One region of the Feifania hominis genome, then DNA from elsewhere that is predicted to be linked to it. Evidence: predicted binding sites of a transcription regulator. Region 1 holds the regulator's gene; each other region holds the start of a gene.

Region 1 (10,579 bases):
GTGTCGGTGCGATTCTGCCCACCATCTGCGCAGTTGTTTTGACTCTGTGCGGTTTTCTGTCTGTGCAGCTGGCTGCGGCCCTGCTCACGATCTCGCTCTATGTCTCCATTACCACGAGATTGGTCGCCGCTAAAAGTGTGCTCGGCGCCGATCAGAGCGGAAAATTCTATTTCAGCTTTATCATCGGTCTGGGGGCTGCGGATCTTGTGACCTCCCTTATCATCACACGGTTTCTCTCCGGCATGCTCAGCAATTTCGCGATGGGCGCTCTCGGCGGTCTCGGCAATCTGTTTTAAATGATAGAAAAGCGGGGTGCATGGCACCCCGCTTTTTTTGACAAAGTCTCACTTCTCGGCTACAATGAGCCTATCTCACAAACGGAGGATTTGCGATGCGCTATCAGACCATCTTATTCGACATTGACGGAACGCTCTTCGACTGGTCCAAAGCCGAGGTGGAGGCTCTCAGAGCCACCTTTGATCGCTACGGTTTCCCCTTTGATGACGATACGCTCGCTCTGTACCGCACCATCAACCACGACCTCTGGCGGCGGCTGGAGCTCGGCGAGATCAAAAAGGCGGATCTCTTTGCGCGGCGGTTTGTCGATCTCTTCTCCCGGCTTGGACTCTCGGCCGACGCCGCAGCTTTCAACGACGACTATCTGCGCGGTGTCGCTGAGCGGCCCGTGCTCTATGACGGCGCGGTTGCGCTCTGCCGGGATCTCGCGCAGTTCTGCCAGCTGATCGTGGTGACAAACGGGGTGGCCCTCACTCAGTACGGGCGCATCGGCCGCACCGAGATCGGACAGTATTTCAGCGACATCATCGTCTCGCAGGACGCCGGGTACGAAAAGCCCGACCCGCGCTTCTTTGACTACGTCTTCTCTACCTGCGGTTTGGGCGACAGGTCGCATGTTCTCATTGTCGGCGATGGGCTGACCTCTGACATTCAGGGTGGTATCAACGCCGGCATCGACACCTGCTGGTACAACCCCGGCCGCGAGCCCGTGCCGGACGGTTATGTCATCACCCATGTCTCGCACGACTACAATGACATAAAGCGGTTTGTTCTTAAGGCGCAGTAGCTCTCCTTTTGACATGGGGCGGTGTCCTTTGCACAGAGGCCCCCTGGGCCTCGCGCCGCCAAACACATCCACGCATGAAAAAGCCCGCCATAATGGCGGGCTTTTGTCCTGTACTGATTACTTCGTTCCGAAGATGCGGTCGCCTGCATCGCCAAGACCCGGTACGATGTAGCCGTGGTCGTTGAGCTTTTCGTCGAGAGCAGCGATGTAGATATCGACGTCGGGGTGGGCTTGCGTGACTTTCTCCACGCCCTCGGGCGCGCCGATGATGTTCATCATTTTGACACTCTTGGGATGGTACTTTTTCACAAGGTCGATGGCGGCGACAGCCGAGCCGCCTGTCGCGAGCATCGGATCAAGCACAATGACCTCGCGCTCGTTGATGTCGCTTGGCATCTTGCAGTAGTACTCAACCGCCTCGAGCGTCTCCGGGTTGCGGTAGAGACCGACATGGCCGACTTTCGCCGCCGGCAGCAGATTGAACACGCCCTCCACCATGCCAAGTCCGGCGCGCAGAATCGGCACAATGGCGATCTTTTTGCCCGAGATCACCTTGGTCTTGGCAATGGCAACCGGCGTCTCAATTTCGACCTCTTTCAGCGGCAGATCGCGCGTCGCCTCGTAGCACAGCAGCGTTGCGATCTCACCGACTACCTCACGGAACTCCTTGACCCCCGTATTTTTGTCCCGCAGGAGGGAAAGCTTGTGTTGGATCAGCGGATGATCCATAATCAGTACTCTGCCCATAGTTCACTAACCCCTTTATATAAAAATTTATTCTTCCTCGAGCTTGGCAATCAAATCCACTCTGCGCTGGTGACGGCCGCCCTCGTACTCGGTCTCAAGAAAGACCTTGACGAGCTCAATGGCGAGACCCACACCGACAACCCGCTCGCCGAAGCAGAGCACATTCGCATCGTTGTGCAGCCGGGTGTATTTGGCGCTGAAGTAGTCCGAGCAGCAGGCCGCGCGCACACCCTTGATCTTGTTGGCGGCCATCGAGATGCCGACGCCGGTGCCGCAGATGGCGATGCCTTTTTCGCACTCGCCGGACGCCACGGCTCTTCCGACCGCCGCACCGTAGATGGGGTAGTCGGTCGACTGCTCCGAGTCGGTGCCGACGTCGCGGTAGGCGATGCCCGCCTCATCCAGATATTTTTTAATCTCCTCTTTCAGCCGGTACCCGGCATGATCCGATCCAATCGCAATCATGGTATCGATTCCTCTCTTTGTTCTTTTTTCAGGCGCTCCCGCTCAGCCTGGGGCAGACGCAGATACTCCGGCACAAGCCGGTCGCTCGACACGGTATCGCCCCGCGCCGCCATTCTCTGTCCGAGAATTCCCACTGAGGCCGCCCTCTGCAGACGCAGGTGCGCCGGCGCCAGCACAATTCCATTTTGGCGCCCGATGCTATTATAGCACAAATGCGCGCCGTCTCCAACAAGTAAAATCGGCTCGTCCGCCTTTTTGATCTCCTGCTCAAGCTGCTCGATTTTCACAGCCCGATCTTCACACACACGGGCGATTTCTCCCCTCTGCGCGCGAAAGAACGCCTGGTAGACCTGTCCGCAGCGCGCATCCATCGCACAGCAGACAAGACCGCCAAAATCCGCTACATTGCAGGCGAGCGCCTCAAGCGTCGAGACCGCGGCCACCGGCAGCTCTCTCGCAAAGCACAGCCCCTTGACGGTCGCAAGTCCGATGCGCAGCCCGGTAAACGAACCGGGCCCTCTCGTGACGGCAATCAACTCCAGGTCATCCACCCGGGTTCCCGTATCGCGCAAAACCCGGTCCACCATCGGCAGCAGCGTCTCGCTGTGGGTGTAGCCGGTCTGCAAATTGTACTCGCCGAGCAGCTTGTCCCCCTCGAGCACCGCGGCACTCGCAGCCTTGGCCGAGCTGTCTATTCCAAGAACTCTCACGGTGTCTCCCCCCGTTTTTCGGTGATGGTGATGCTCCGGCTGCCGGCCCCCGTCACGCGGATATCCACCGCGTAGTGGGGTTCGTCGAGAAGCTCCGGGATGTTTTCGCTCCACTCAATCAGGCAGACACCTCCGCGCTCAAGATAGTCGAAAAAGCCGATGTTGTAGAGCTCGTCAAAGCTGCCGATGCGGTATAAGTCAAAGTGGAAGATCGGAATGTTCCCCTCATATTCCTGTACGATGACGAAAGTAGGGCTCGACACCTCTGCTCCGGGGCAGAGCAGCGAGGCAATTCCCTCGCAGAAAGCGGTCTTGCCCGCGCCGAGATCTCCGGAAAAGGCCACGATGTCGCCGCGCCTCAATACGCGGGCGAAATCCCGCCCGGCGGCCACGGTCTGTTCTCTGCTCTCTGTCTGATAAACTCTCATACATCCATCCCGTATCTCAGGCGCCCGGCCCCTCTGACAAATTTGCGGCGGAGTCTGACAGGACACAGTCTGTCCACAGCGCCGCAGGCGTGATTATTCTATCACATTTTCATGCCGTTGCACAGGGGGTATGCTGCGGTGTGATAATTTGTCCAAAGACTTTACCGCCGGGGTTCTGATTGGTATAATAAATCCGATAGAACCCACTGACGACAAGGAGAGCCGATGAACCCGATTTTAAAAGCGACAAGAAAATACCTGCACGAGATCGACCTGTTTCTGGTGGGTCTTTGCCTGAGTTGTACGGCATACGGGCTGCTGCTGGTGGCCTCAGCTACCAGCACGTTTTCGACAAACCGCAACATCATGGTTCAATCGATCGGCGCCGGCATCGGCATTGTCATGATGATCGTCATCTCTCTGTTCGACTATGAGACCCTCTGTGACCTGTGGAAATTCTTTCTGGCCCTGTCGATCGCCGTAATGGCGTTCACTCTGGTCTTCGGCACCGGTCCCAAGGGCCAGACAAACAAGAACTGGATCGATCTGAAAGTGATTATGGTTCAGCCTGCGGAGTTCGTCAAGCTGTCCTTTATCGTCTCATTTGCCGCCTGCATCGAGCGGCTAAAGCAGAACCTCAATTCCGTCAAGGCGCTGCTGCTGCTTGGCATCCATGCGGCTGTGGTCATCGGCATGGTGCTTCTCACCGGCGACACGGGCACAGTCATCGTCTTTTGCTTTATTGCGTTTTTCATGCTCTTTGCGGCGGGGCTCTCCTGGAAAATTCAGGCAGCGGGGCTGCTTACCGCAGTGGTCGCCACCCCCTTTGTCTGGCAGTATGCGCTCAAGCCCTACATGCGAAACCGCATTCTCTTTGCCTTCAACCCGGAGGGGGACCCGAGCGGCATCGGCTTTCAGGCCGTACAGAGCAAAATCGCCATCGGCTCAGGTCAGATCACCGGCAAGGGGCTCTTTCAGGGAACCCAGGTCAACAACGTCCCCGAGAAACAGACCGACTTCATCTTTGCCGTCGCCGGCGAGGAGCTCGGCTTTGTTGGCAGTGTACTGGTCGTTTTGCTCCTCGCCGCTGTGATGCTTCGCATTCTACACCACGCGCGAACTGCCCGCACCGATGAGGGGTGCCTGATCTGCGTCGGCGTCTTCGCCATGTTCTTCATTCAGGTCTTTGAAAACATCGGCATGTGCATCGGGCTGCTGCCGGTCATCGGCATCACGCTTCCCTTTTTCAGCTATGGCGGCTCCTCCATTCTGAGCGTCTACTGCTCCATCGGCCTTGTGCTGTCGGTGGTGCGAAAGCGAAAGAGCTCCTCTCTGGACTATCTGGGCGACTAAAAGGCGCCGGGGTTACCCGGCGCCTTTTCTCTTGATTTACTTCTCCGAGAGGAGCTTTGACAGCTCTTCCATAAAGGTGTTGATGTCTTTGAACTGGCGGTAAACCGAGGCGAATCGGACGTAGGCAACCTCGTCGATGTCCTTGAGTTTTTCCATCACCAGTTCCCCGATCTTCGAGGAGGTGATCTCCCGGTCAAGTGAGTTGTGAAGCGAGGCTTCAATCTCATCGGTGATCTTCTCGATTTCCTGTATGGAGACGGGCCGCTTCTCACAGGCGCGCAGCATGCCGTTGACCAGTTTGTTGCGGTCAAATACCTCGCGCGACTTGTCCTTCTTCACCACGACGATCGGCAGAGTCTCAATGATCTCATAGGTGGTGAAGCGTTTGCCGCAGCGCAGACACTCTCTGCGCCGGCGGATGCTGCCCCCCTCGTCGGTGGGGCGGGAATCAATGACCTTACTCTCAAGATGCCCACAGTAACAGCACTTCATTTCTGTCCCTCACTTTGCTGCGCGCACGGCGCCGTGTACTTCTGCCTTTCATTATAGCGTCGGGAGAGTAAAAAATCAATTTCTTTTGCCGCTCAGACCAATACCGTCTGCCGCGCGGCGTAGTATTCCTCGAGCGTGTCCCTCAGTAGCATCGGCGTCACGGTTCCGTCAGCGAAGCTCTCGATCAAACCGGTTACCTCATCCCGGTCCGGTGAGACATCGCGAATGGACTCAATTTCGAGATAGTCATCCATGCTCTTGTACTTTGCGATCTGTATGCCGTAGTGCCGCTCACTCTTTTCCCCCTGATCCGTACCTGTGTCGACTAAGTAGTAGTCGAGGGTCACCGTTCCCTCAAAATCGGTGACGACCTCTCTTCGCCTTAGCAACCGAATCCCTGTCATAACTAAATCCCTCCATATTTAGTATGTCTGTTGCCATGTGAACTATTGTATTTGGTTTAAGGACACATTACAAATTTTTTCATCGCAATATTACCCATAATTCGACGATCACTACACCCTTTTGTTGTAGCTAACCACTATTTGTATGGATTTATTACCTTTTTTGTCGATTGTCATAGGCTAAAAAAATTATTTCTTACTATTTCTATACCATACAATTTTTTACATTGATTTTAATTTGTCTTGTATGGTATTATGAACTCAATCACCCCAAAGGAAGTATGCCCATGCAAAAAACACTACATATGCTGCGGCGCAGGCTGCGTGCGCTTGAGCCGCTTGCCCTGCTCTCGCTGTGGATCGGCGCGGCTCTGTGCACCGTTTTGACTCTTTTGTCGCTCTACTTCTTCTTTCTTGTCGATGGGCGCTATGTTGAGAATTACCAGACGCTGCTCTATTCACAGCACCTCTTTGAGACCGCGCTGTGCGCCATTACGGTATCTTTCTTCGGCGCTGTTGTCAGCGATGGGGCAATCAAATCGCAATGGCTTGAAAAAAAATAGACCGACACTTTAAAATCAAAAAAAGATGGCAGCGGGTTACACTGCCATCTTTTTTATTTCTCACTTCTTTTTGCCGACGCCCAGATTCTTGAACGTGACCCACATGGGGCCCGCCAGCAGCACCGAAGAGTAGAAGCCGCTGATGATTCCGACTATAATGGGAAGCGCAAAATTGCGCACAGCTGTAACGCCGAAGACAAACACCATAGTTATGGTTAAGAGTGTGGTGATGGTGGTGTTGAGCGAGCGGTTCATCGTCTGCCAGATGCTCTGGTTGACAATGCTCTCAAAGTCGTCTTTGTTGTTGACGCGCAGATTCTCGCGTACCCGGTCAAAGATGATGATGGTCGCGTTGATGGAGTAACCGACAATGGTCAGCATCGCGGCGATAAAAGTCGTATTCATCTGGATGCCAAACAGCGAGTAGAACGCCAGCATCACGCACACATCGTGCAGCAGCATGAGCACCGCCACAAGACCCGTGATCAGCTCAAAGCGAATCCAGATGTAGATGAGCATCAGCAGCGTTGCGATGCCAACGGCCAGAATGGCGTTGTTTCTCAGATCCTTTCCGACTGTCGCGCTGACGTTGTCGACCGCGAGCTGATCGGTGTCGGCAAGCCCGTATTTCTCCTTGACCGCCTCAAAGACCTCGGTGCGCTTCTCAGTTGTCAGCTCTTTGGTCTTGATGATGACCGAGTAGCCGTTGACTGCGTCCTCGGACTTCTGGACGCTTGGCTTCTCCCCGATCACACCCTCGACGATGCCCTCGATCTCATCGAGCCGTGCCCGATCGAGCTCATCGTACATGTTGATGTGGATGATGGTTCCGCCGCTGAAGTCGATTCCCAGATTGAAGCCCTGAATCATCACGGAAATCACGCCGGCGAGCAGGACCGCAACGGAGATGATATAAAATATCTTTCGGTTCTTGACAATGTCAATTTTCAGTTTGCTCATTTTCTCACCCCCGCTTACACGCCGTATGCCCTGGCATTTTTGATCTTCATGTCAACCAGGCGGTTGAGCAGGAACCGGGATACAAAAATGGCCGTAAACATGGAGGTGATGACGCCGATGAGCAGTGTGTCGGCAAACCCGACGATCGGGCCGGTGCCAAACGTGCGCAGCACAACCGCTGCGATCAGTGTCGTGATGTTGCTGTCGAGAATCGCGCTGAATGCGCGGCTGAAACCCGCCTTGATGGCAGCTCTCGTGCTCTTGCCGTTTCGCAGTTCCTCTTTGATTCTCTCAAAGATGATGACGTTTGCGTCTACCGCCATGCCGATTGACAGGATGATGCCCGCAATGCCCGGCAGGGACAGATTGACGCGCAGCACAGTCAGAATCACCGCCACAAGGGCCACATAGAACACCAGTGCAATATCGGCCACAAGGCCCGGCACGCGGTAGACCACCAGCATGAACACCATGACCAGCGCAATACCGACTGCGGCGGCAAAGAGGCTTGTCTCAAGCGATTTTTCGCCCAGTGTGGGGCCGACGGCTCTGAGCTCTACATCTTTGAGCGCAAACGGCATCTGGCCCGCTGAGATGAGATTTGCAAGCCAGGTGGCATCCTCCGCGGTGAAGTTGCCCTCGATGTAGATGTTCTCCCCCTCGAGGCGCTCGCTCACACGCGGCCAGGACTGGGGAGTGCCGTCCAGGGAGATCACCATCAGGTTCTCGTATTTTGTGGCGTCTCGCTTTGCAATTTCCTCGGTGGCCTCGGCAAACTTCTGCTTGCCCTCCTGCGTGAACTCAAGCATAACGACATACTGCTTGGCGCCTGAGCTTGTCGTCTCGTAGCCCACCTGAGCGGACTTGACGTCGCTGCCGGTCAGATAGACCTTTCCGTCAATATCCGTAAAGGTCAGCTCCGCCGTGGAACCGAGCTTTTCGACCGCCTCATTCGGGTCGGTGACGGACGGGATCTCGACGAGCAACCGCCGGTCTCCCGATATCTGAATGGTGGCTTCGGTGTAGCCGAGATCGGTCAGTCTGGTCTGCAAAATGGTCTTGGCCGACTCCATCCCTCTTTTGAGCTCGTCCGCGGACAGGTTGTCCACATCCTGCGCCTCGAAGGTGATGCTGGAGCCGCCCACAAGATCAAGGCCGAGACGAACGCCGTTGTCCTTGTCGGCGACACTCGGAATGTAGTAGTCGCCCAGATCAATTCCAAATGCGGCCGTCAGCGCCAGGCCCGCAATGATCGCCAGCACAAGCAGAAAAGAGAGCACACTCTTCCACATCTTGTATCCTCCTCAATGACATAAATTCGAGGCGTGTCGATACGAAACACGCCTCGTCAAAACAGTAATTATTATATCCTCCGGCTCCGGCGAAGTCAACCGAAAATTTCCCTCGGCGCCCGCCGCAGACTCAGACATCCAGCTGCGTGTGTTCCCCGAGCTGATCCGCCGCCGCTCGCAGAACCGGCTCGACCACCTCGTCGAGATACTCCGAGACCTGTGAGGGTGCCCGGCCGGTGAAATTCTCCGGCGAGAGGATTCCCGCCACCTGCTCCATCGTCAGGCCAAACGCCTCATCGGCGCAGATACGCTCCATGAGATCATTAGGCTTGCCCTCCTCCTTGACGGCGCGTGCCGCCGCCTGGGAGTGAACGCGGATGCGCTCATGGAGCTGTTGGCGGTCGCCGCCGCGCTTGACGGCGTCCATGAGAATGTTCTCCGTCGCCATGAAAGGCAGCTCTGCCATGACACGGCTGCGCACCACTTTCGGGTAGACCACAAGCCCGTCGGCGACATTCATGTAGATGCCGAGAATGGCATCCACCGCCAAAAAGGCCTCAGCCACTGCGATGCGCTTGTTCGCACTGTCGTCGAGCGTGCGCTCAAACCACTGAGTGGAGGCGGTGATCGCGGGGTTGAGCGCGTCCACCAGTACATAGCGGCAAAGCGAGCCCATTCGCTCGCTGCGCATGGGATTTCTCTTGTAGGCCATGGCGGAGGAGCCGATCTGGCTCTTCTCAAAGGGTTCCTCCATCTCCTTGAAACTCTGGAGGATGCGCAGGTCGTTGCTGAATTTGTAGGCGCTCTGCGCAACGCCCGAGAGCGTGCCGAGCACGAAGCTGTCCACCTTGCGCGAATAGGTCTGCCCCGACACCGGATAGACGCCGGAAAAGCCCATGAGCGCCGCTATTTTTTCGTCGAGCGCCTTGACTTTGCCCTCGTCGTTGTCAAAAAGCTCCATAAAGCTCGCCTGGGTACCTGTTGTGCCCTTGGAACCGAGGAACCGGATGGACTCGATGCGCCGGTCGATCTCCTCAAGGTCGAGCATCAAATCATTGATCCACAGCGTCGCACGCTTGCCGACCGTAGTCAGCTGCGCCGGCTGCAGATGGGTGTAGGCAAGACAGGGCATCTCCCGGTAGGCGCGCGCGAACTTCGCGAGTTTCTCCACAACGTTCAGCAGCTTGCGGCGCACAATTTTGAGCCCCTCGCGCATGAGAATCAGATCGGTGTTGTCCCCCACGTAGCAGGAGGTGGCCCCGAGGTGGATGATGCCCGCGGCCTTTGGGCACTGCTGTCCATAGGCGTAGACATGGCTCATGACATCGTGGCGCACGACACGCTCACGCTCGCGCGCCACGTCCAGATTGAGGTTGTCGCGGTTTTTCTCGAGCTCTGCGATCTGCTCCTCGGTGATGTCAAGCCCAAGCTCCCGCTCTGTTTTGGCGAGCGCAATCCACAGCGCGCGCCAGGTCTTGAACTTTCTCTCATCGGAGAAGAGCTGCTGCATCTCCACGCTCGCATAGCGGGTGTTCAGCGGGCTCTGGTAAATCGACGCATCGGCCATCAGTCAGTTCGCCTCCCCCAGCAGTTTCTCAAGCGCCGCATACTCGACGCAGACGCACAGAAGCTCCATCGCCAGGCGCAGCTCCTTGACCGGCGGATAGCTCGGCGCAATGCGGATGTTCGTATCGTTCGGGTCCTTTCCATAGGGGTAGCTCGCACCGGCCGGCGTCAGCGCAACGCCCGCCTCTCTGGCGAGCTGTACGGTGCGCCTGGCGCAGCCGGGCAGCGTGTCAAAGCTGATGAAATAGCCGCCGCGCGGATGAATCCAGCTCGCGATTCCCTTTCCGCCGAGATACTCCTCCATGGTCTCGAGAGTCATCTCAAACTTCGGGCGAAGAATCGCCGCGTGTTTTTTCATGTGGGCGCGGATGCCGTCCATGTTCTTAAAGTAGCGCACATGGCGCAGCTGGTTGATTTTGTCGGCCGAGATGGTCTGGTAGAACATCAGCTTTTTGATGTAGGCGATGTTCTCCTCGCTCGCGCCCATCGCCGCGACGCCCGCGCCCGCAAAGGAC
Region 2 (10,579 bases), on a different contig from region 1:
TTGAGGACAATGACCGCTGTCTCATCAACAGTCCTCTCACCTATACCGGCGGCAGGTACGAGATGGACCTTGAGGATTTTGAACGCAAAATTGTGGACGAGCAGGTCAAACTCTTCATCCTGTGCAGCCCCCACAATCCCGTCGGCCGCGTCTGGCGGGAGGAGGAACTTCTGGCAGTGGGCGAAATCTGCAGGCGTCACGGCGTTCTGGTGCTGGCGGACGAAATACACGCCGACTTTGTCTTTGCGCCAAACCGCCACCATATCTTCGCCGGGCTCCGACCGGAATTTGAAGACTTCACCATCACATGCACTGCCCCGAGCAAGACTTTCAATCTGGCGGGACTTCAGATTTCCAACATCTTCATTCCAAACGAGCAGCTCCGCCAGCACTTTTGCCGCGAGATCGCCAAGACCGGTTACGACGAACCGAGCCGTATGGGGCTCATTGCAAGTGCCGCCGCCTATGCGGGCGGCGGTGAGTGGTTTGACGCACTTCTTGGCTATCTCGAGGGCAACCGGGACTATGTCCGCTCAGAGCTTGCGCGGCGGATTCCCGAGATTCGCCTGGTGGAGCCTGAGGGCACCTATCTACTGTGGCTCGACTGCCGAGCGCTCGGCTTTGATGAACGTGGGCTCACTGATTTCATCGTAAACCGTGCAAAGCTCTGGCTCGACGAGGGTACCCTGTTCGGACCCGAGGGCAGCGGTTTTGAGCGCGTCAACATCGCCTGTCCACGCGCCACACTTGCGCAGGCGCTCGACCGGCTGGAACGGGCCTGCCGCGGTTGAAAGTTTCCTGACGTCCCTGTGTTCCTCTCGCCTCCCACAATACAAAAGGAGCTGTTCCCATAGAACAGCTCCTTTTTTGTTTGTCCTGTTACAGCGTAATGGGGTAGAGCGCCTCCCCATCCCTCTTGTAGACTTCGCCGCCCTTCATGACGAAGTTGACGCGGTTCATGGTCGAGATGTCGTCAAACGGATCCTCGCTGTAGGCCACAACATCCGCGTACTTGCCGGGAGTGATCGAGCCGAGATCCTTTGAGACACGATTGAGGTCCGCGCCGTTGACCGTCGCGCTGAGAAGCGCATCCATCGTGCTCAGGCCATAATCGACCATGAGTCCGAACTCACGGGTCTGCGTGCCATGCGTGTTGCCCGGCGTCGCAGCGTCGGTGCCAAAGGCGAATTTGACGCCTTCCTTGACCGCCAGCTGCACTGCCCCTTTGTGGTGGGCCATACAGATGTCGAGCTTTTTAAAGATGTTGGCAGGCAGCGAACCCTTTGGCTGCTCCGCGATACCGACAGTGGCGACAATGGTCGGCACCAGATAGGTGCCGCGCTCGGCCATCATGTGGATGCCCTCTTCGTCGGCCATTGTGCAGTGCTCAATCGAGGTCGCGCCCGCGCGCACCGCTGTCTTGATGCCGCGCGCGCCGTGGGCATGGCACGAGAACGGTAGCCCATGCAGATCGGCAATTTCAGCCGCCGCGCGCACTTCCTGCTCGGTGTACCGCTGGCCGCCGGGCTCGTCGCCCGGACTCATGACGCCGGCCGTCACCATCATCTTGACAAAGTCGACGTGGTTGCGCACCACTTCGCGGGTAAACTGGCGAATATTCTCCACACCGTCGACAATATGGTTCGGCGAGAGTTGTCCGGTGATGTGCGGAGCAAAGCCGATGTCCGCTGTGGCCATCATAGGCCAGCCGCAGGCTGCGATTCTCGGACCCCAGGCAAGGCCCTTTTTGATCGCATCGCGTGCGGAGACGCCGACATAGTGCACACAGCCGCAGTCACGCACCATTGTAAAGCCTGCGAGCATGTTCTTCTTTGCGCGCATCAGCGTATCCACCATGACGGTGCCGGCTGCGTCGCGCATGAAAAACGCTGTGCTCTTGTCGTAGGCGAGGTGGACGTGGGAGTCAATCAGGCCCGGCATGACAAACTTGTCCGACAGGTCGATGATCTCACAGCCCTCAGGCGCCTCAAAGCCGCGCAGAGATTCGACAGCGGTGATGCGGTCATCCTCGATGAGGATCACCTGATCGGTGAGCACCTTTTTGTTGAGTGTATCAAGTAGTTTTCCGCACTTGATGGCCTTTTTCATGAGAGCCTCTTCCTTTCTTACAATTAGAATGCGTAACCGACGATCAGACCCGTGATGAGAACCGACGCCACGGTGACCGTGGTGAAGCCGGCGATCAGCATATGGGGCATGGTTTTATCGGTGAGGTTCTGCGCCTGGTCCTCGGGAAGACCGGTGGCCTTGATGACCTCCTGTGTGATGAACATGGTGGACGGGAAGCCGTAGAGCGCCGACAGACCGCAGCAGGCTGCGAGAATGGTGGGCATCTTGAGGATTTTGCCCATGACCAGCGCGCCGAGAACGATGCCGACGATGCCGATGGCAAGCAGGCCAAGCGTCGCGCCGAGCACCGGCAGAATGGTCTCAACCGTCAGCGAAGCGAAGTTGCCCGGAATGGCGGCAAGCAGAATGAACATGACAAAGGTCAGCATATTGGCCTTGCTGAGCGCATTTTTGTCGAGGAAGCCGAGCTCATAGAAGAGCACGCCGAGCACCAGCGCCACCGCCGCAGAGGGCAGCGCACCATTGGTGATCTGATCAAGGAATTTCGCGAGAAATGCGATAAACGCAATTTTGGCAAGAATCAGGTAGGGCGAATTGTACTGCTCAGGAACATCCGGGATAATTTTGAATTTGCTCTTGTAGTTCGGATCTTCCTCAATCTGGGCGATCTTGGACTTGGTCAGGTGCTCGCCCTTGTTGATCATGCTCTTGACATGGATGCGCATGAGAATCGAGGTGACCGGCACACCGACGAGCTGCTGCAGAATGCCGACCATCCACACAAGCGCGCCGAGATGCGCAAGACCAGCCTCATTGACGGCGTTTGAGGTGAGCATGGTCGAAATCAGGCCACCCGAGATCGGTCCCGCCGCAGCCGCCGCAGTCTGGAAGCCAAAGATGCCGGAGCCGAGCGTAAACATGACGCCGACCATGACAACGAGCGACACAAGGCATACCACAACGGTACGCCACTCAGAGAGCAGCTGGCGGACGCTGATGGTTGTTCCGAGATGAACAACCACAATGAGCGTCATAAAGCCGGAGGAGATCGGCGCGATGCCGAGGTTTGCCGGCGTTGTGGTCGGAATCCATCCGGTGAGATAGCCTGCGATGTACACGAAGCTGACAAAAATCAGCGCAATGATGACGCCCTTTGTCTTTTTGGAGATAAAGGTGCCGATCGCATACAGCAATGCCAGGAAGAAGAATGAGAATACGAGATTGTCCCAAATCATGCTATTGGTTCCCCCTTTAATATGTGGATATCTATCAAATCACACGCATGCGGCCTTCCTGACCCGCATGCGGCGATTCAATCGTACTTTGGCATCTTTCGCGCCGAGAGTGCCGACAGGATAAAAAGAGCGATCGACACTGCACCGAACACGCCGCAGAGTACCCATGCCACGGTGTAGGAGTCAAACAGGTCGAAAATCCACGCCGCAAACACCGGACCGATGGCCGAGCCGAGCTGACCGGGAATCATTGCAATGGCAAAAATGCTCGCAAAGTTCTTCCTGCCAAAATAGCTTGCGATTATATGGCTTGCGACAACGCTCCCTCCCCCGCCGGCGAGCCCGAGCAGTGCCACACTGAAAAAGGCAAAAAACGTATTTCTGGCCAGCAGGAACAGCAGCGGGGCCGCCGTGACCATCACAGTCATCAGCAGAGCTCCCTTGAGATCTCCCAGTCGGTCGAACACCTCGCCGAACCCGATTTTCCCAATGGTCAAAAAAATGAGCACCACCGAGGCGACAAGCCCTGTGACCTGCGCGCTGTGGCCGAGGTCCGAGAGGTAGGCCACACAGTTGGCGTTGATGGCGATGCAGACGCCGGTGTGCAGAAACAGCCCCACCATACAGGTCCACAGAGCGGGGGTGCGAAGCGCCTGCGCCCTTGTCATCCCATTCTGGGCGGCGGGCTCGCCGGTCTGCCCGGCGCTGTCTCCGTAGGGGGCAAGGCCCATTTCCTGCGGCGTCGCGCGCAGCATGAAAAAGGCCGAGGGTACAAAGAGTACAGCGGCAGTCGCGGCAATGACCGTAAAGCCAAAGCGCCAGCCGCTTGCTTCAATGAGAGAGGTTACAATGGGCAGCATCACGGCGCCAAAGAGACCCGACCCCGCAAAGGCAATGCCGGTGACAAGCCCGCGCTTGCGGTTGAACCAGTTGGTGATGACGCTTCCAATCATAGTCAGGCCCACACCATTGACTGCGAGACCCAGCACCGCCGAGAGCGCATAGAACTGCCACAGACTGCCGCACAGGGCATAGCCGAGCGGTACAAGCGACGCGACAATCGCGCAGGCACACACCACGAGTTTCAGCCGGCTGGTCTGAAAGAGTTTGCCGAGATAGGGCAGAGTCAGCACCCCCACGATCAGACTGATGCTTGAGCAGAGCGTAAATTCTGCCCGCGAGAAGCCCAGATCAAGGGTGACGGGTTTTACAAATGCGTTGAATGTATTGAGAATGACGCCCTGGCCGGCGCCGGCAATCAAAATTCCGGCAATCAGAATGACCCAGGCGTAGTGAATCTTTGACTTCGACAATGTTTCTACCCCTTATGCTTCTTAAACATAAACTTTTAATTCATCATTGTTTGCAAGTATAACTCTTTGTTTTTGTCAAGTCAATATTTTGTTAAAATTTATTCGCATTTTGTGAATATTAATTAAATTTTTACATTTGTTTTTCAGTGCTCTGTTGTCTTGTACTTTAAATATTTCTCTTCACATATTGGCCTCATGAGCCGCATATATATGACACAAGACCATATATGTAAGAGGGTGTTATAGTTTGAAAGGGTTACCGGAAGAGCGGGCCGTCACGCTTGCTCACTATATTATCGAGAACAATGCGACGGTTCGGCAGTCTGCAAAACACTTCGGGGTCTCCAAGAGCACCGTACATAAGGACGTCACCGAGCGGCTCTCGCAGCTCAACCACGAGCTTTACACCGAGGTCAAAGCCGTTTTGGAACAAAATAAAGCCGAGCGCCACATCCGCGGCGGGCAGGCGACAAAAGAAAAGTATCTCTCACAGAAATAGTGTTCGAAAAAAAAAGAGGGCGGCATCTGTGCCGCCCTCTTTTTTCTATGCTCCGAAGTACTCCCGACGCATGGCCTTTAAAAAGTCCACCGACTGGCGCATCTCCTCAAGGCCGTTCATCCCGTCCTCTATGGAGATCCAGCCGTTAAAATCAACCGATTTGAGCCGTTTGAAAATTTCATTGTAGTCGTTCATTCCCCGCCCTGTGACACCGTGCATGAGAATTTTGGCGTAACCTTTCACCCCGTCTGCCCCCTTGAGATCCTCCGCCGTGAAGCCGGGCGCAAGATAGCGGTCGCTCGCATGCATGGTGCGCACATAGGGCAGCACCTCGTCGAGCAGCGCAAGGGGGTCCTCCCCTGCAACCACGGTGTTTGACGGGTCGTACTGAACCCCGAAACAGTCGCAGGCAAGCTGCCTGACGATCGGCAGATAGACCTCCATACGCTGGGCAAACTCCGAGTACTCCCAGTAGCCGTCCTTGTAGTGATTTTCCATGACCAGAGTAACCCCGCAGGCGCGTGCCGTATCGAAGCACTCACTGATGCACTCGACCACCATCTGTGTGCCGTCATATACACTCACATTCGGGCGTCTCTGGCCCGAGAGCGTGCGGCAGTAGCGTCCGCCGAGGGCGGCCGTGGCGTAAATCATGCGCTTCTGGCGGTCAATCTGCTCACGGCGCGCGGCCGGATCGGGATTGGTAAAATCCGGGGAAAAGCACATCATCGGCAGCTCCATGCCATAGCTCTGAGCCCTGGAGCGAATCTGCGCGAGAGTCCCCTCGTCAAAGGATTTGATAAAGCCGCTGTACATTTCAAGCCCCTCGCAGTCGAGGACGCGGGCTTTCTCAAACCAGTCGAACAGTTCCATTCGGCCGTCGGTAATGTCGTGGCTCCAGCACTTGGGAAAAGCGGAAATTTTAAGCATGTCAGTTCCTCCCCCGGCAGTTCACATAATTTAATAGGTAGTCAAACAGAGCGATCTGGCCATGCGTTCAGCCATCCCGCAGGGACTTGCCCCGTAAGGGGTAAGAGCACGGCCTGAATTCCATATAATAGCTGCTCTGCGGCTATCATAGCATGACCGCGAAGCAGTTATGGTATGATACGGCCATTGTTCAGCCGTCCCGCAGGGACTTGCCCCGTAAGGGGCAAGAAAAACGGCCTAAATTCCATATAATAGCCGCTCTGCGGCTATTATATCACGAAATCGGAAATATGCTCAAAAAAAGTCCTCTTTTTTCTGTCAACTTTTTCACTCCGGTGCATTGACATTCACTCTCTCACTATATACAATATATGTGTCTTATCTGTCAAGACAAAACTACATATTGTGTATGTCAGTGCCGCCTCCGGGCGGCTCAAAAGGGAAGTCAGGTGAGAATCCTGCACGGTCCCGCCGCTGTGTGGACCCCGAGTTTCCCGGTAGACGCCACTGCTTTCGCGGGAAGGCGCCGGGGAATGATGACGGACCAAAGTCAGAAGACCTGCTGACAGACTCCCGTCGCCACGGTGTATGGCGAGAACGGACAACAGTCAATTACCCTGTGACGCGTGCCGTTTGGCGCGCTTTTTTTGACGCAGCGCAGAAAGGAAGGAAGAAAACCATGAGCACTACGGCAACCTCTACCACAGTTACCATCAACACCATCACCAAGCGGGATGGCCGAGTCGTCCCGTTTGACCCCTCCAAAATTGCGGGGGCCATATCCAAGGCCTTTGCCGCTACAAAGTCCCCCAAGAGCGAGGCCGAGTGTGCCGCGCTTGCGGGCGAAGTTGTCGCGAGTCTGCTCGAGGACGGCCTTATCACCCCCTCCATCGAGCAGATTCAGGACACGGTGGAAAAGGTTCTCATCCAAAACGGCTTTGTGCGCACCGCCAAGGCCTACATCCTCTACCGCGCGGAGCGCAGCCGTGTGCGCGAGATGGACAACCGCCTGATGAAGACCTACCAGGACATCACGTTTCGCGACGCGGCCGAGTCCGATATCAAGCGTGAAAACGCCAACATCGACGGCGACACCGCAATGGGAACCATGCTCAAATACGGCTCCGAGGGCTCCAAGCTCTTCTACGAGATGTTTGTACTCAAGCCCGAGCATGCGCAGGCCCACCGCGACGGCGACATCCACATCCACGATATGGACTTCTACACGCTGACCACCACCTGCTGCCAGATTGATCTGCTGAGTCTGTTCAAAGACGGCTTTTCGACCGGCCACGGCGTGCTGCGCGAGCCAAACGACATCACCAGCTATTCGGCGCTGTGCTGCATCGCCATCCAGTCGAACCAGAATGATCAGCACGGTGGCCAGTCCATCGTCAATTTCGACTACGGCATGGCGCCGGGCGTTGCCAAGACCTACCGCAAGCTCTACCGCAATCATCTGGCGGACGCTCTGGAATTTGACCTTGACGAGAGTGGTCTGCGGGAGAAAGTGGTTGAAATTCTCGATGCCATCCGCGAGAAGGACGGGCTCGGTCCGACACTCGAGGGCTATGAGAAATTCGAGAAAAAGCTGGCTCCCTCCCTCTGCGAGCACTTCGGCCTCGAGAAGAAGGAGGCCGAGCGGCTGTGCCGGTTCGTTCGGGAAAAGGCCCGCGCCGAGACCGACAAGACGACCTACCAGGCCATGGAGGCCTTTGTTCACAATCTCAATACCATGCACTCGCGTGCCGGCGCGCAGACGCCGTTTTCCTCGATCAACTACGGCATGGACACCTCGCCCGAGGCGCGCATGGTGATGAGAAATCTTCTTCTCGCAACCGAGGCCGGCCTCGGCCACGGCGAGACGCCGATCTTCCCCATACAGATCTTCCGCGTCAAAGAGGGAGTCAACTACAACCCCGGCGACCCGAACTACGACCTGTTCCAGCTCGCCTGCCGGGTGAGCGCGAAGCGGCTGTTCCCGAACTTCTCCTTTGTCGACGCGCCGTTCAATCTTCAGTATTACAAGCCCGGCCACCCCGAGACCGAGATCGCCTACATGGGCTGCCGCACACGCGTCATGGGCAATGTCTACGACCCGGACCGCGAGATTTCAAACGGGCGCGGCAACCTGTCGTTCACCTCGATCAATCTGCCGCGTATCGCCATCCGCTCGCGCGGTGACATCTCGTTTTTCTTTGAGGAACTCGACCGCAAGATGGCCCTTGTCGTCGACCAGCTCAATGAGCGCTTTGAGATTCAGGCGAAGAAAAAAGTCAAAAACTTCCCGTTTCTCATGGGGCAGGGCGTCTGGATCGACAGCGACAAGCTCGACTGGGAGGATGAGATTCGCGAGATTCTCAAGCACGGCACACTGACCGTCGGCTTCATCGGCCTCGCCGAGTGTCTCAAGGCCCTGGTCGGCGCACACCACGGCGAGAGCGAGACCTCGCAGAACCTCGGTCTTGAGATCATCGGCCACATGCGCGAATGGCTCGACGATCTCTCGGCCCGCACGGGGATGAACTACTCGCTCATCGCGACGCCCGCCGAGGGTCTCTCGGGGCGCTTCGTGCGCCTCGACCGCGCCAAATACGGCGTCATCGAGGGTGTGACTGACCGCGAGTACTACACCAACAGCTTCCACATCCCGGTCTACTACCCGATCTCCGCCTTTGACAAGATTCGCCTGGAGGCGCCCTACCATGCGCTGACAAACGGCGGCCACATCTCCTACATCGAACTCGACGGCGACCCGTCGCAGAATCTCGCGGCCTTTGAAAAGGTGGTTCGCTACATGCACGACTGCGGCATCGGCTACGGCTCGATCAATCATCCGGTCGACCGCGACCCGGTCTGCGGCTACAACGGCATCATCGGCGACACCTGCCCGCAGTGCGGGCGCAGCGAGGGCGACATCCCCTTTGAGCGCATCCGCCGCATCACGGGCTATCTGGTCGGTACGCTCAGCCGCTTCAACAACGCCAAGCGTGCCGAGGAGCGCGACCGGGTCAAGCACAATGTCTGATCTCGAGCAGCTCATCCGGGTTGCCGGGACCGTCAACGACTCCATCGTCGACGGCCCCGGCATGCGTTTTACCCTCTTCACCCAGGGCTGCCCGCACCACTGCCCCGGCTGCCACAATCCCCAGACCCACGACCCGGATGCGGGCAGTCTGATGAGCGTCGGTGAAATCTGGCAGCGGATTGTCAAAAACCCGCTTCTCGACGGAATCACGCTCTCGGGCGGCGAACCTTTTTCGCAGCCTGCTCCCCTCACGGCGCTCGCCCGGCTGGCCCGTGGGCACGGATTGCATGTGATGGCCTACAGCGGCTATACCTTTGAGGAGCTTCTCGCGCGCGGCGAGGAGACTCTCGCGCTTCTCGGCCAGCTCGACTTGCTCGTCGACGGACGCTTCGTGCTTGCCGAACGGACGCTCTCGCTGCCTTTCCGGGGTTCTAAAAATCAGCGGATTCTTGACGTGCCGCGCTCTCTTACGTCCGGCGCCGCCGTGGAAGCCCCGCTCTGAGAGGAGAGACCATCATGCACTTTTCCGACAGCCTGCTTCGCTACCGGCCCCACGACCGGGAGGAAGACGACACGCTTCACAGGATGCTGCGCCTCTGGCAGGAGGATGGCGAGCGCGCTTTCACCCGCGAAAACACGGCTGCCCACTTCACTTCGGCCGGATTTCTGGTAAACGCCACGCGCACTCACACCCTGATGATCTACCACCGCATCTACCGCTCCTGGTCCTGGACCGGCGGACACGCCGACGGGGAGACCGACCTGCTGCAAACGGCGCTGCGCGAGGCGCGCGAGGAGACCGGCCTTGCCCTTGTCACGGCGCTTTCAGAGGAGCCCGTGTCCCTCGACATTCTCCCGGTGCCCGCCCATGAGAAGCGCGGTCAGCCGGTTGCCGCCCACCTGCACTACAACGCGGCCTACGCGCTGCTGGCAGACGAGGCAGCCCCCCTCAGACAGAATGTGGAGGAGACGCTCGGCGTGCGCTGGCTCCCTCTTGCGCAGCTCCCGCAGTACTGCTCAGAGCCCGAGATGCTGCCGGTCTACGACAAAATCATCCGGCGCATCCGTGAGCTCTGACACATAGGACCATGAAAAATACGGCATGATTTCAGTCATGCCGTTTCTCTTTTTGCGTGGGTTTTTTCTCTTTTTTGCGTACTATTATTGTGAATCCGTACAGGAGAGGAGGGGCAGCATGTCACAGGAGGAGATCATCTCACTGATTCGCAGGCGTGACGAGCGTGGGGCGCAGGCTCTGCTGATCCACTACGGCCCGCTGATGCGATATGTCATTGCCCCCATTCTCCGCGACCCGCAGGACCGCGAGGAGTGTCTGTCCGAGGCGCTTCTGCGGGTCTGGGACAAAATTGCCTCCTACCAGGAGGAGCTCGGAAGCTGGAATGCCTGGCTGACGGCTCTCGCGCGCAATGCGGCGCTCGATCGTGCCCGGCAGCTGCGGCGCACGGACGCTACGCAGGAACTC
Region 3 (10,579 bases), 190 kb from region 1:
ACGTTTATGTGGTAAACTCCGGATACAACCCTGAGTGAACAGGGAAAATTGATAAAGCGAGGAATGAAAATGAGTGACAACACATGGCCCTGGATGAGCGAGTATGAAAAGCTCGGTCTGGGAGAGCCAATGCCGGTCCCGTCTGTTACTCTCTATGAGCGCGTCGAGCAGGTGAGCCGGGACTATCCCGACTATGCGGCGCTTGAGTTCATGGGCAGGGACATCTCCTATCGCAGCTTCATGGAAATGGTCGACAAATGTGCTGCCTCTCTGGCAGCCCACGGCATCAAAAAGGGCGATGTGGTCGCCATTTGCATGCCGAATATCCCACAGACGGCCATCGCATTTTATGCGGTAAACCGTCTGGGCGCAAAGAGCTGTATGATCCACCCGATGTCCTCCTCCAAGGAGATACGGGACTTTGTCAACAGCACAGGTGCAAAGGCTATTTTCTTTACAGATCTCTTCTACCGGGCAGTGGCGGACATTGCGGGGGAGACGGGCCTTGAAAAGCTGTTTCTCGCGTCCATTGCCGAGTTTTTGAGCCCCGTCGTGGGGGCGGCTTTCAAATTGAAAATCCGCAAGGTGCTCAAGCGCCAGAACATCGACGAGTCGAAAGTGGTTCGTTTTCGCACGCTGCTGAACTCCACCGCCCCGGCGAAGCCCTACGAGCGCCTGGTGGAGCCAAATGAAACCGCCGCCATTCTCTTTTCGGGCGGTACATCGTCGGGCAACCCCAAGGGCATCGAGCTGTCGAGCGACAACTTCAACGTCCTGTCGGTGCGCCTGCTGCAATTCATTCCCGAGGCGGACGCCGGCGACCGGATCCTGACCATTTTGCCGCTGTTTCACGGCTTCGGCCTTGGCATCTGCGTACATACCATGCTCTCAAACGGCCTGTGCTGCATTCTCGTGCCCCAGTTCTCGGCGGCCGAGTTTGTCAAGACCATCCGCAAGAAGAAACCGCAGTTCCTCGCGGGTGTGCCGTCGATGTTCGATGCGCTGATGAATGAACCGAAAGCCGACAAGCTCGACTACAGCTTTGTCAAGGGCGCGTTCTGCGGCGGCGACACGGTGCCGCCGGAACTCAAAAAGCGCTTTAACGCCTATCTCAAGGCGCACAACTCCTCGGTCTGTCTGCGCGAGGGCTATGGCCTGACCGAGTGCGTTACCTGCTGCATGCTCGCGCCGAGAAACGGCGAACCTTTCAACTCCATGGGTCTGCCGCTGCCGGGCGTGCTCGTCAAGGTGGTTGAGCCCGGCACGCAGAATGAAGTTCCCCTCGGTCAGGAGGGCGAGCTGTGCATCTCGAGCGACACGGTGATGGTCGGTTATCTCGACTCCCCGGAGGAGAACGCGAAGACTCTGCAGGTCCACGCCGACGGCCGCACCTGGATGCACTCGGGTGACATGTGCTATATGGACGAAAACGGCTATTCCTACTTCAAGCAGAGAATCAAGAGAATCATCAAGGTGCGCGGCTTCCCGGTCTATCCGTCGGTCATCGAGGACACCATCCGCCAGTGCAAGGGCGTCAAGACGGCGGCTGTGCTGGGCCTGCCCGACGAGAAGAGCGGCGAGCGCGTCAAGGCGTATGTCGTCATGGAGGATCCCTCGATGGAGACCGAGGAAAACCAGAACGCCATCATCGAGTACTGCCGCTCACAGCTCAACAAGTGGAGCGTGCCGCGCCTGTTCGAGTACCGCAGCGAGCTGCCTCTGACCAAGGTCGGCAAAATCAGCATCCCCGCTCTGCTCCAGGAGGAGCTCGCAAAGAAGAACCAGTAACCGGAGGAAGCGGCATGATCAAGACACACAAGTGCAAGGGGACCTGCTCGAAGAGCGTCACGGTTGAAATCAGCGACGGCGTCATCAAGAGCGCGCAGTTTGTCGGCGGCTGCGACGGCAATCTCAAAGGAGTCTGCGCGCTTGTCACCGGTATGGATGCCGAGCAGGCGGCGCAGCGGCTCGAGGGCATCCGCTGCGGCTTTAAAAACACCTCCTGCCCCGACCAGCTCTCCATCGCCATCCGCGAGGCGCTCAGGGGCGAATGACATCAGAATCCACGCAGGAAGGCGGATGAAAATCCGCCTTCTTTTTTGAATCCTGAAACAACTTTTGCGCATACACTAAATACCGATATTGTTTTGAGCGGGAGAGAATATGACAAATTTTCTGATTCGCACATTTATCCGTGACAGTGACAAAACCGACGATCCCAAAGTGCGCAGCGCATATGGAAGATTGACGGGAATCGTCGGCATTCTCTGCAATTTGCTGCTGTGTGCGGCAAAGCTCATCGTGGGCGCCGTCTTCGGCAGCGTCGCCATCACGGCCGACGGCATCAACAACCTCTCGGATGCGGGTTCGTCGGTGGTGACACTGGTCGGCTTCAAGCTGGCGTCAAAGCCGGCCGACAAGCAGCATCCCTATGGCCATGCCCGCATCGAATACCTCGCGGGACTTGTGGTCTCGTTTTTCATTTTGCTCATTGGGTTTGATCTGTGCAAGAGCGCGTTCGGCAAAATCGTTTCGCCGGACGAAGTCACGTTCAGTCTGCTGTCGGTGGCGGTGCTTGCGGTTTCCATCCTCGTCAAGCTCTGGATGGGCATGTTCTACCGCCGCGCGGGCCGCGCAATTCACTCGAGCGCCATTGAAGCCGCCGGGGCGGACAGCATGAACGATGTCTATTCCACTGCGGCGGTGCTCGTGTGCACGCTGGTGGCCCGCTTTACGGGGCTGCGCCTCGACGGCTGGGTGGGTCTCGGTGTGGCGGTGTTTATTCTCTACTCGGGAATCAAGCTCATCGGCGAGACGTTAAGCCCGCTGCTCGGTGAGGCACCTGACCCGGATCTGGTTCAGAGAATTTACCGGCGCATCCGCGCCTACGACGGTGTGCTCGGCATTCACGATCTGATGGTGCACGACTACGGCCCGGGGCGGCGCTTTGCCTCGGTGCATGTCGAGATGGACCGCAACCGCGACGTAATGGAGAGCCACGACATCACCGACCGCATCGAGCGGGAGTTTGCCCAGGAGGGCATCAACCTTGTCGTGCACCTCGACCCCATTGTCACCGACGACGAACAGATCACGGATCTGCGGCGGATGACGGTGCGGGCTGTCTCGACACTCGGGGAACATTTTTCGATTCACGACTTCCGCGTGGTCAAGGGCGTTTACCACACCAATTTGATTTTTGATGTGGTAGTGCCGACTGATTGTTCTCTGCGCGACCAGGAACTGCTCGCGCGCATCGATGCCGCCGTCAAACAGGAGGACCCAAACTGTTACACCGTGGTCACCATTGACCGCTGCTACACGGGTCTGTCCTGACAAAAGAGGGGAGCGCCGCGCGCGCTCCCCTCGCTTATGTAAAGCGGTAAAACCGCTTTGTCTCTTAAAAAGGGTAATAAAAAAGAGCAGCTTGATCAGTGGATTACCAAAGCCGCTCTTCTTTATTTCTCTTTAATGACGATGTTGTTGTAGTCACTGAAGATGAAATCGTCGATATCCTGTGATTTCTTGCGCGGCGTCTGTTTGATTTCAATGACGTATTGACTCGTCTTTTTCTGCGTGTTCATGTTTCATTCCTCCTTTCCAATTGAAATCGTATGGCATATCGGCATCCAACCATACAACCATATTATGCACCAAGTGACCTAAGAATGACAAGCGATTTCATACAAAATTTACAATTATGCTCGACTTTGCCAGAAAAACGCCGCGGCTCATTGACAAGATCTATGGGCAAGTTTACAATAGAACTGTTGTTGCACACAATATATTGTAAAATAAAGGAAAAGACAGGAAGTATGGTGGATGGTATGAAATTGACTGAAAACAGCCGTGTTGTTCTGCAAAAACGCTATCTTGCGAAAGATTCTGAGGGAAAGCCGACCGAGACAGTCGAGCAGCTCTTTGAGCGCGTTGCGAATGCGATAGCCGAGAGCGACCGCCTCTATGACAAGCAGGCCGACGTCAAAACCGTCGCAAAAAAGTTTTACGATATGATGACCAATCTGGAGTTTTTGCCAAACTCCCCGACACTGATGAACGCGGGCCGTCCGCTCGGTCAGCTCTCGGCGTGCTTTGTGCTGCCCATTGCCGATTCGATGGAGGATATTTTTGAGACCATCAAAATGGCGGCGCTCATCCATAAGAGCGGCGGCGGTACGGGCTTTTCTTTCTCGCGCCTGCGCCCGAAAGGGTCGACGGTCAACTCGACCGGCGGCGTCGCCTCGGGCCCGATCAGCTTTATGAAAGTCTTCAATATGGCCACCGAGGCCGTCAAGCAGGGAGGTACCCGCCGCGGGGCCAATATGGGCATTCTGCGGGTCGATCACCCGGATATTCTGGAGTTTATCGACTGCAAGCACAACGCAACGGAGATCACAAACTTCAACATCAGCGTGGGCATGACCGAGAAGTTCATGCGCGCGGTGGAGGCGGGAGAGGACTATGAGCTCGTCGATCCCGCGACGAACCTTGTCACGGGAACGCTCAACGCCCGCGACGTCTTCAACAAGATCGTCGACTCCGCCTGGAGAAATGGCGAGCCCGGCATCATCTTCCTTGACCGGCTCAACCGGGACAATCCCGTGCCCCACATGGGTGAGATCGAGTCGACCAACCCCTGCGGCGAGCAGCCGCTGCTGCCCTATGAGTCGTGCAATCTCGGGTCGATCAATCTGGTCAATATGACCAAAAAGAACCGCGACGGCAGCTACGCTGTCGACTACAAGAAACTCGAGCGGGTCACGCGCGATGCGGTACACTTTCTCGACAATGTCATAGACGCCAACCGCTATCCCCTTGAAAAGATCGACGAGACCACCAAGGCCACCCGTAAGATCGGCCTCGGCGTAATGGGCTTTGCGGATCTGCTGCTGATGCTGGGCATTCCCTACAACAGCGAACAGGGCATCGAGCTCGCGGGTAAGATCATGGGCTTTATTGAAGAAAAGGGCCATGAGATGAGCCGTGAGCTCGCCGAGACCCGCGGCACGTTCCCGGTATTTCGCGGCAGCGTCTATGAGAAGAAAGGCAAGATGAGAAACGCCACCGTCACCACCATCGCGCCGACCGGCACGCTCTCCATCATTGCGGGCTGCTCGAGCGGCGTCGAGCCGGTCTTCGCGTATGTTTTCATCCGCAACGTCATGGACGGCACCGAGCTCATTGAGGTCAACCCCATCCTCAAGGAGGTCCTCATCGCCCGCGGGCTCTACTCGGATGAGCTGATGAAAAAAATCGCGAGCGAGGGCTGCCTGTCCCACGTCGAGGAGATTCCCGACGACATCAAGCGCATTTTCGTCTCGGCCCACGAGGTGAGCCCCGAGTACCACATCCGCATGCAGGCGGCCTTTCAGGAGCATACCGACAACGCGGTTTCCAAGACCGTCAACTTCGGCAATTCCGCGACCCGTGAGGATGTCTCAGACGTCTACCATCTGGCCTATGAGCTCGGCTGTAAGGGTGTGACCATCTACCGCGACGGCAGCCGCAGCGAACAGGTTCTCAATATCGGCAAGGTCAAAAAGGAGGGCGAGCCCGACGAGAGCGCCTGTGAGGCCTGCCAGTACAAGCGCCAGAGCCTGGAGCTGTCCAATATGCTCAAGCCCCGGCTGCGCCCCGATGTGACCACCGGCTTTACCGAGAAGATGACCATCGGCTGCGGCAATCTGTATGTCACGGTCAATTACGACGACAACGGCCTGTGTGAGGTCTTTACCAACACCGGCCGCCACGGTGGCTGCCCGTCGCAGAGCGAGGCGACAAGCCGGCTTGTTTCGCTGGCGCTGCGCTCGGGTATCAGCCCCGAGAGCGTCATCGAGCAGCTCAAGGGAATTCGCTGCCCGTCGACCATCCGTCAGTCGGGTATGAAAGCCATGTCCTGCCCGGACGCCATCGCGCGGGTCATCACAAAGGTTCTCAAGTTCCAAAACGGAGAGCCTGCCGCCCCCAAGACCCCGGCGGAGGCGGCGATCAGCAAGGCGATTCCCGAGGAGGCCAAGCGCGATTTCAAGGATCTCGGCAAGCATGCGAAATACTGCCCGGAGTGCGGCACCAAGATGGAGCACGAGGGCGGCTGTGTGATCTGTCACAACTGCGGCTACTCCAAGTGCGGCTGATAAAAAGAGAGCAAAGACCCCGCCTGATTCAGGCGGGGTCTTTTTCTGCAGCCGAGGGGAGTGGGTCGCTGTCGCATTCCAGGGGAATTTGAATTTGGTAGCTCCAGTTCAAAATACCGGTGACAACGACAATCTGTACGGTGAAAGCAGGATTCACTGCATACTGCTCGCGCGCCGTGCGCACCAGCTGTTCCAGAGCGGTCTGTCTGTTTTCCTGCGTACAGTTTGAGCAGAGGTAGAGCCCACCGGGCAGAACAGTCAAATCCTGCGCCGGGGGATAGCGTGTGCAGACGGCGAAGAGGCGCGAATTGCCGTCGCGGGTGTAGATTCCGGCGAGATCTTCAAAGGAATAGGTGCTTCGGTGCGCATCGCCGATTTGCTCGTAGAAGTGGCGTAGATAATCGGTCAGTAACTCTAATCTTGGCTCGCTCAGGGTATTGGACAGGAGAATCACACGCTGCGGCAGCTGCCTTGTAAAGGGGATGTCGGTTTGCACAAAGCCCTGCAGATTGTTTTTGTAACTCATCTGGGCGCGCCTGATTTTCGCCTTTGCCTGCTTCAGCCGGCGAATCTTATCGTCGGCGCTCTTGTCCGCCCGTTCCAGAAGTGACAAAACGCCCTCGAGATTTTCGTATTCCAGCACTTCGCGGATCTCACGCAAACTCAAATCCATCAGCTGCAGAGCCTGTACCGCATTCAGCCGCACAAGCTCTGCCTCGGAGTAGTAGCGATATCCGGTCCACGGATCTTTTTTGTGGGGGCAGACCAGTCCGATGCGATCGTAGTGGCGAAGCGTTTCGCAGGTTGTGCCCGCCAGCTTTGCCGCCTCGCCGACAGTAAAAAATTTTTTCATAAGTTACCTCTTGACATTTGTGTAACACAAAGGTTTACAGTAATCACTGTACCATTGACTATTGAAAAAAGCAATGCCAATTTTAAGACAAACGGAGGAGAATAAAATGAGAAAAGTTTTGGCTGCTGCGGCCGCGCTGCTGCTTTGGACAACACTTCTGACAGGGTGCTCCACAACGGCGGAGAATTGGGAGGAGAAGAGCTACCAGGCGGACGCCGGAGAAATTTCACAACTGGAAATTGATGTGAGAGACAGAAAAATCGAAGTGGAACCCTCGCCTGACGGGCAGATTCATCTGAACTATTGCGAGAGCGACAGAGAGACTTACCACATCACCGAAGAGGACGGAAAACTCGTGATGACGGTGCAAAGCGGCAGCAATCAGATGACTTTTGGCACGAGCGCTCCGCTTGAAAAGCGCACCATCCGTCTTCAAATTCCAACCGACGGGCTGTCGTCGGTGAGTCTTTCCACTTCGGGTGAAGAGCTGAATATTTCCACTGCGCTCACTCTGACAGATCAGATGACCTGCAAAACCAACAACGCTGACATTGTATTTGAGCCGCTGGATGTTGGCGGCGCCATTCGCCTTGAGGCGAAAAATGGGGACATCACCGGGACGGTGGTCGGCGGCTACGACGATTTTTCCATTACAACTCAAGTCAAAAAAGGGGAGACCAATCTGCCGAAGAGTAAGCCAGAGGGGGAAAAGTCGCTCGCTGTATCAGTGAACAACGGGGATGCACAGATTCGTTTTGAAAAAGCGCAGTAATTTCCCAAAGTGGGACGGGACGCTGACGTGCAAGCCAGCCGGGTCGAAAGACCCGGCTGGCTTTTTTGAGGGACGAATTGAGGGAAATGGCTGTGGTTTATTCTGTGGGGATCCGTCAAAAATAGCAGAGAGACCAGACTTTGACAGAAGTGACAATTTGATGTAAAATATGAGTTGTCAGCTGGAAGCCAAGCACATTGCAATTTCGTTCTGGGAGGAATTTACATGATAGAGTACAGGAAAGTAGTCAAAAGCTACAACGACGTCGAAGTGGTCAGAGGAATCGATCTGACCATCCGCGATGGGGAATTTGTGGTTCTCATCGGGCCGTCCGGCTGCGGCAAGACAACGACACTCAAAATGCTCAACCGGTTGATTGAACCGAATTCCGGCGAAATTCTCATCGACGGCCAAAATGTCAAACAGATGAACCCTGAGCGACTGCGCACCAGCATCGGCTATGTCATTCAGCAGATCGGCCTGTTTCCGAACATGACGGTGGAAGAGAACATCTGCGTGGTGCCAAAACTTCTCAAATGGGATAAAAAGCGCTGTCACGAGCGGGTGCTTGAGCTTTTGGCGCTTGTAAACATGCCCTATGAGGAGTATGCAAAAAAGTACCCCAACGAGCTCTCCGGCGGACAGCAGCAGCGCATCGGCGTTCTGCGTGCGCTTGCGGCCGAACCACCGATTATTCTGATGGATGAACCCTTTGGCGCGCTCGATCCCATCACGCGTGATACACTGCAGGATGAGGTCAAGGCTCTGCAGAAGCGGCTTCGAAAGACCATTATCTTTGTCACCCACGACATGAACGAGGCCATCAAAATGGCCGATACCATCGTCTTTATGGACCGGGGTGTGATTCAGCAGATCGCGCCGCCGGAGGAGATGTTGCGCGCACCGGCAAACGACACCGTGCGCGAATTCATGGGCAAGCACGTGGCGTCCGTCGGGCACGAGACGGATCTGCTCAGCGCGGATGTCATGAGAAAAAAGATTGCCAAGGTCTCGAACAAATGGCGCACTCTCGAGTGCGTCGAGATGATGAGCCGCCTTGAAATCGACTCGCTGATTGTAGTGGATGACGAAGAGCGCTTTGAGGGCATTGTGACCATTGAGGCCATCAACGAGCACGGCGCACCGGGCGAGTCGGTGACGAAAATTCTCACTCGCGATGTGCCGACGGTCCAGACGACAACACCCGCCAAAGAGGCGTTTGAGCAGCTTCTCGAGCGAAAGTCGAGCTATCTTGTGGTGCTCGACGAACAGCGCCGCGTCGCGGGGATCATCACTCGAACAAGCATGTCCAAGGCTCTGGCAAGCGTGGTCTGGGGAGGTAAGTCATGACACTGGAGCGCTTTTTTGACACATATGGCCTCATGCTGCTCAAGGCCATTGGGACCCATTTGATGTACGTCGTGGTCTCGGTGAGCGCAGGCTTTGTGGTAGCTTTGGTTCTCGGCGTTCTGCTCTCGCGGGTGCCGCGGCTGTCCAAGGTGATTTTGCCGGTGATCTCCATTTTTCAGACCATTCCCGGCATCGTCTTCATCGGCGTGCTGTTTCTGTGGATCGGCATGGTTCCGCTGACGGTTTTTATCGCCCTCGGCGTCTATGCGGTTTTCCCCATTTTGAAGAACACCTATGTGGGAATTTTGAGCGTGGAGGACAAGTACAAGGAGGCGGCCCGGGGCTGCGGCATGGGCAAGTGGGCGATTCTCACCCGTGTGGAGCTGCCGCTTGCGATGCCGACCATCATTGCGGGCGTTCGCATGTCGGCGATCTACACTGTGAGCTGGGCCGTGCTGAGTACGATGATCGGCCTTGGCGGTCTGGGCGAATTCATCTACCGGGGCATCAACACCAACAACAATGAGCTGATCCTCATCGGTGCGCTGCCGGCGGCCCTGATGGCAATCGGCATTGGGCTGCTCATCGACTGGATTCAGAAGAAAGTTACCCCGCGCGGGCTTCAGCAGGGAGGGGTGAAATGATGGAGTGGTATCGGATCTGGGAGCATCTCTACATTGTTCTCGTCGCCACAGGATTCACAGTCATTGTTGGGCTGCTGCTCGGTTTTGTGTCCTACTGGAACGGCGTTGCGCGAAGAATCATTCTCTGGTCGGTCGACATTTTACAGACTGTCCCGGCCCTGGCCATGCTGGGCGTCATCATGACGGTATTCGGCGGCAGCAAGACCACCGTCATCATTGGCCTTGTGCTCTACTCGCTGCTTCCGGTGGTGCGAAACACCTATGTGGGCCTCAGCGGCGTGAGCCCGGCTGTCCGTGAGGCGGCGCTTGGCATGGGTATGAGCCGCACCTACCGGCTGTTCCGTGTGGAGCTGCCCATTGCGTTCCCGGTCATTTTCACGGGCATTCGCATTTCGACTGTGACGGCCATCGGCGTTGCCGTATTCGGCACCTTTGTCGGCGGCGGCGGGCTCGGCCAGGTGATCTACCGTGGAATTCATACGCAGAATATGGGAATGATACTCTTTGGCACTGTTTCGCTGATGGTCATGGCGGTTGCCATTGACGGGCTGATGAGCCTGATGGAAAAGAGACTTTACAAACACCAAATGTGAGAGGACAGGTGATCGTATGAAAAAGACAATTTCTCTTTTGCTGTGCGTGTTACTGCTCGCCGGTGTGCTTGCCGGCTGTGGCAGCAAGGGCGACAAAATCATCATTTTGGACGGGGAGTTTGCAGAGCCGGAGCTCGTCGCCGAAATGGCAAAGCTGCTCATTGAGGAGCACACCGATCTCAAGGCCGAAATCAAGGACGCTATGAGCCCCATCTACGGCTACAATGAAATGA

What was found. Region 1 encodes NrdR, which represses ribonucleotide reductase genes. Its sites were predicted from a motif close to CACNANATNTNGTG; they were not measured.
Region 2: a site for NrdR is predicted at 6,463-6,476, ahead of H8695_RS05685 (anaerobic ribonucleoside triphosphate reductase). Genes of this name have one in related genera too.
Region 3: a site for NrdR is predicted at 3,779-3,792, ahead of H8695_RS01615 (vitamin B12-dependent ribonucleotide reductase). Genes of this name have one in related genera too.

Annotation. Positions count from the first base shown of each region.
Region 1 is NZ_JACRSP010000001.1:150,344-160,922, reverse strand. It holds gene H8695_RS00790 (hypothetical protein) at 1-296, shown strand, start outside; gene H8695_RS00785 (YjjG family noncanonical pyrimidine nucleotidase) at 392-1,084, shown strand; gene upp (uracil phosphoribosyltransferase) at 1,202-1,831, opposite strand; gene rpiB (ribose 5-phosphate isomerase B) at 1,859-2,296, opposite strand; gene tsaB (tRNA (adenosine(37)-N6)-threonylcarbamoyltransferase complex dimerization subunit type 1 TsaB) at 2,293-3,006, opposite strand; gene tsaE (tRNA (adenosine(37)-N6)-threonylcarbamoyltransferase complex ATPase subunit type 1 TsaE) at 3,003-3,434, opposite strand; gene H8695_RS00760 (FtsW/RodA/SpoVE family cell cycle protein) at 3,660-4,787, shown strand; gene nrdR (transcriptional regulator NrdR) at 4,824-5,279, opposite strand; gene H8695_RS00750 (DUF6514 family protein) at 5,372-5,683, opposite strand; gene H8695_RS00745 (hypothetical protein) at 5,971-6,246, shown strand; gene secF (protein translocase subunit SecF) at 6,307-7,206, opposite strand; gene secD (protein translocase subunit SecD) at 7,221-8,498, opposite strand; gene purB (adenylosuccinate lyase) at 8,629-10,065, opposite strand; gene H8695_RS00725 (aspartate aminotransferase type Ic) at 10,069-10,579, opposite strand, start outside.
Region 2 is NZ_JACRSP010000002.1:467,118-477,696, forward strand. It holds gene H8695_RS05655 (MalY/PatB family protein) at 1-791, shown strand, start outside; gene H8695_RS05660 (metal-dependent hydrolase family protein) at 880-2,109, opposite strand; gene H8695_RS05665 (hypothetical protein) at 2,133-3,326, opposite strand; gene H8695_RS05670 (MFS transporter) at 3,404-4,639, opposite strand; gene spoIIID (sporulation transcriptional regulator SpoIIID) at 4,887-5,138, shown strand; gene H8695_RS05680 (sugar phosphate isomerase/epimerase family protein) at 5,184-6,068, opposite strand; cobalamin riboswitch at 6,465-6,649, shown strand; gene H8695_RS05685 (anaerobic ribonucleoside triphosphate reductase) at 6,748-9,096, shown strand; gene nrdG (anaerobic ribonucleoside-triphosphate reductase activating protein) at 9,089-9,598, shown strand; gene H8695_RS05695 (NUDIX hydrolase) at 9,613-10,173, shown strand; gene H8695_RS05700 (RNA polymerase sigma factor) at 10,292-10,579, shown strand, end outside.
Region 3 is NZ_JACRSP010000001.1:336,073-346,651, forward strand. It holds gene H8695_RS01600 (class I adenylate-forming enzyme family protein) at 70-1,788, shown strand; gene H8695_RS01605 (TIGR03905 family TSCPD domain-containing protein) at 1,803-2,054, shown strand; gene H8695_RS01610 (cation diffusion facilitator family transporter) at 2,164-3,336, shown strand; gene H8695_RS11570 (hypothetical protein) at 3,459-3,584, opposite strand; gene H8695_RS01615 (vitamin B12-dependent ribonucleotide reductase) at 3,828-6,134, shown strand; gene H8695_RS01620 (MerR family transcriptional regulator) at 6,163-6,987, opposite strand; gene H8695_RS01625 (DUF4097 family beta strand repeat-containing protein) at 7,094-7,759, shown strand; gene H8695_RS01630 (ABC transporter ATP-binding protein) at 7,985-9,109, shown strand; gene H8695_RS01635 (ABC transporter permease) at 9,106-9,753, shown strand; gene H8695_RS01640 (ABC transporter permease) at 9,753-10,346, shown strand; gene H8695_RS01645 (glycine betaine ABC transporter substrate-binding protein) at 10,363-10,579, shown strand, end outside.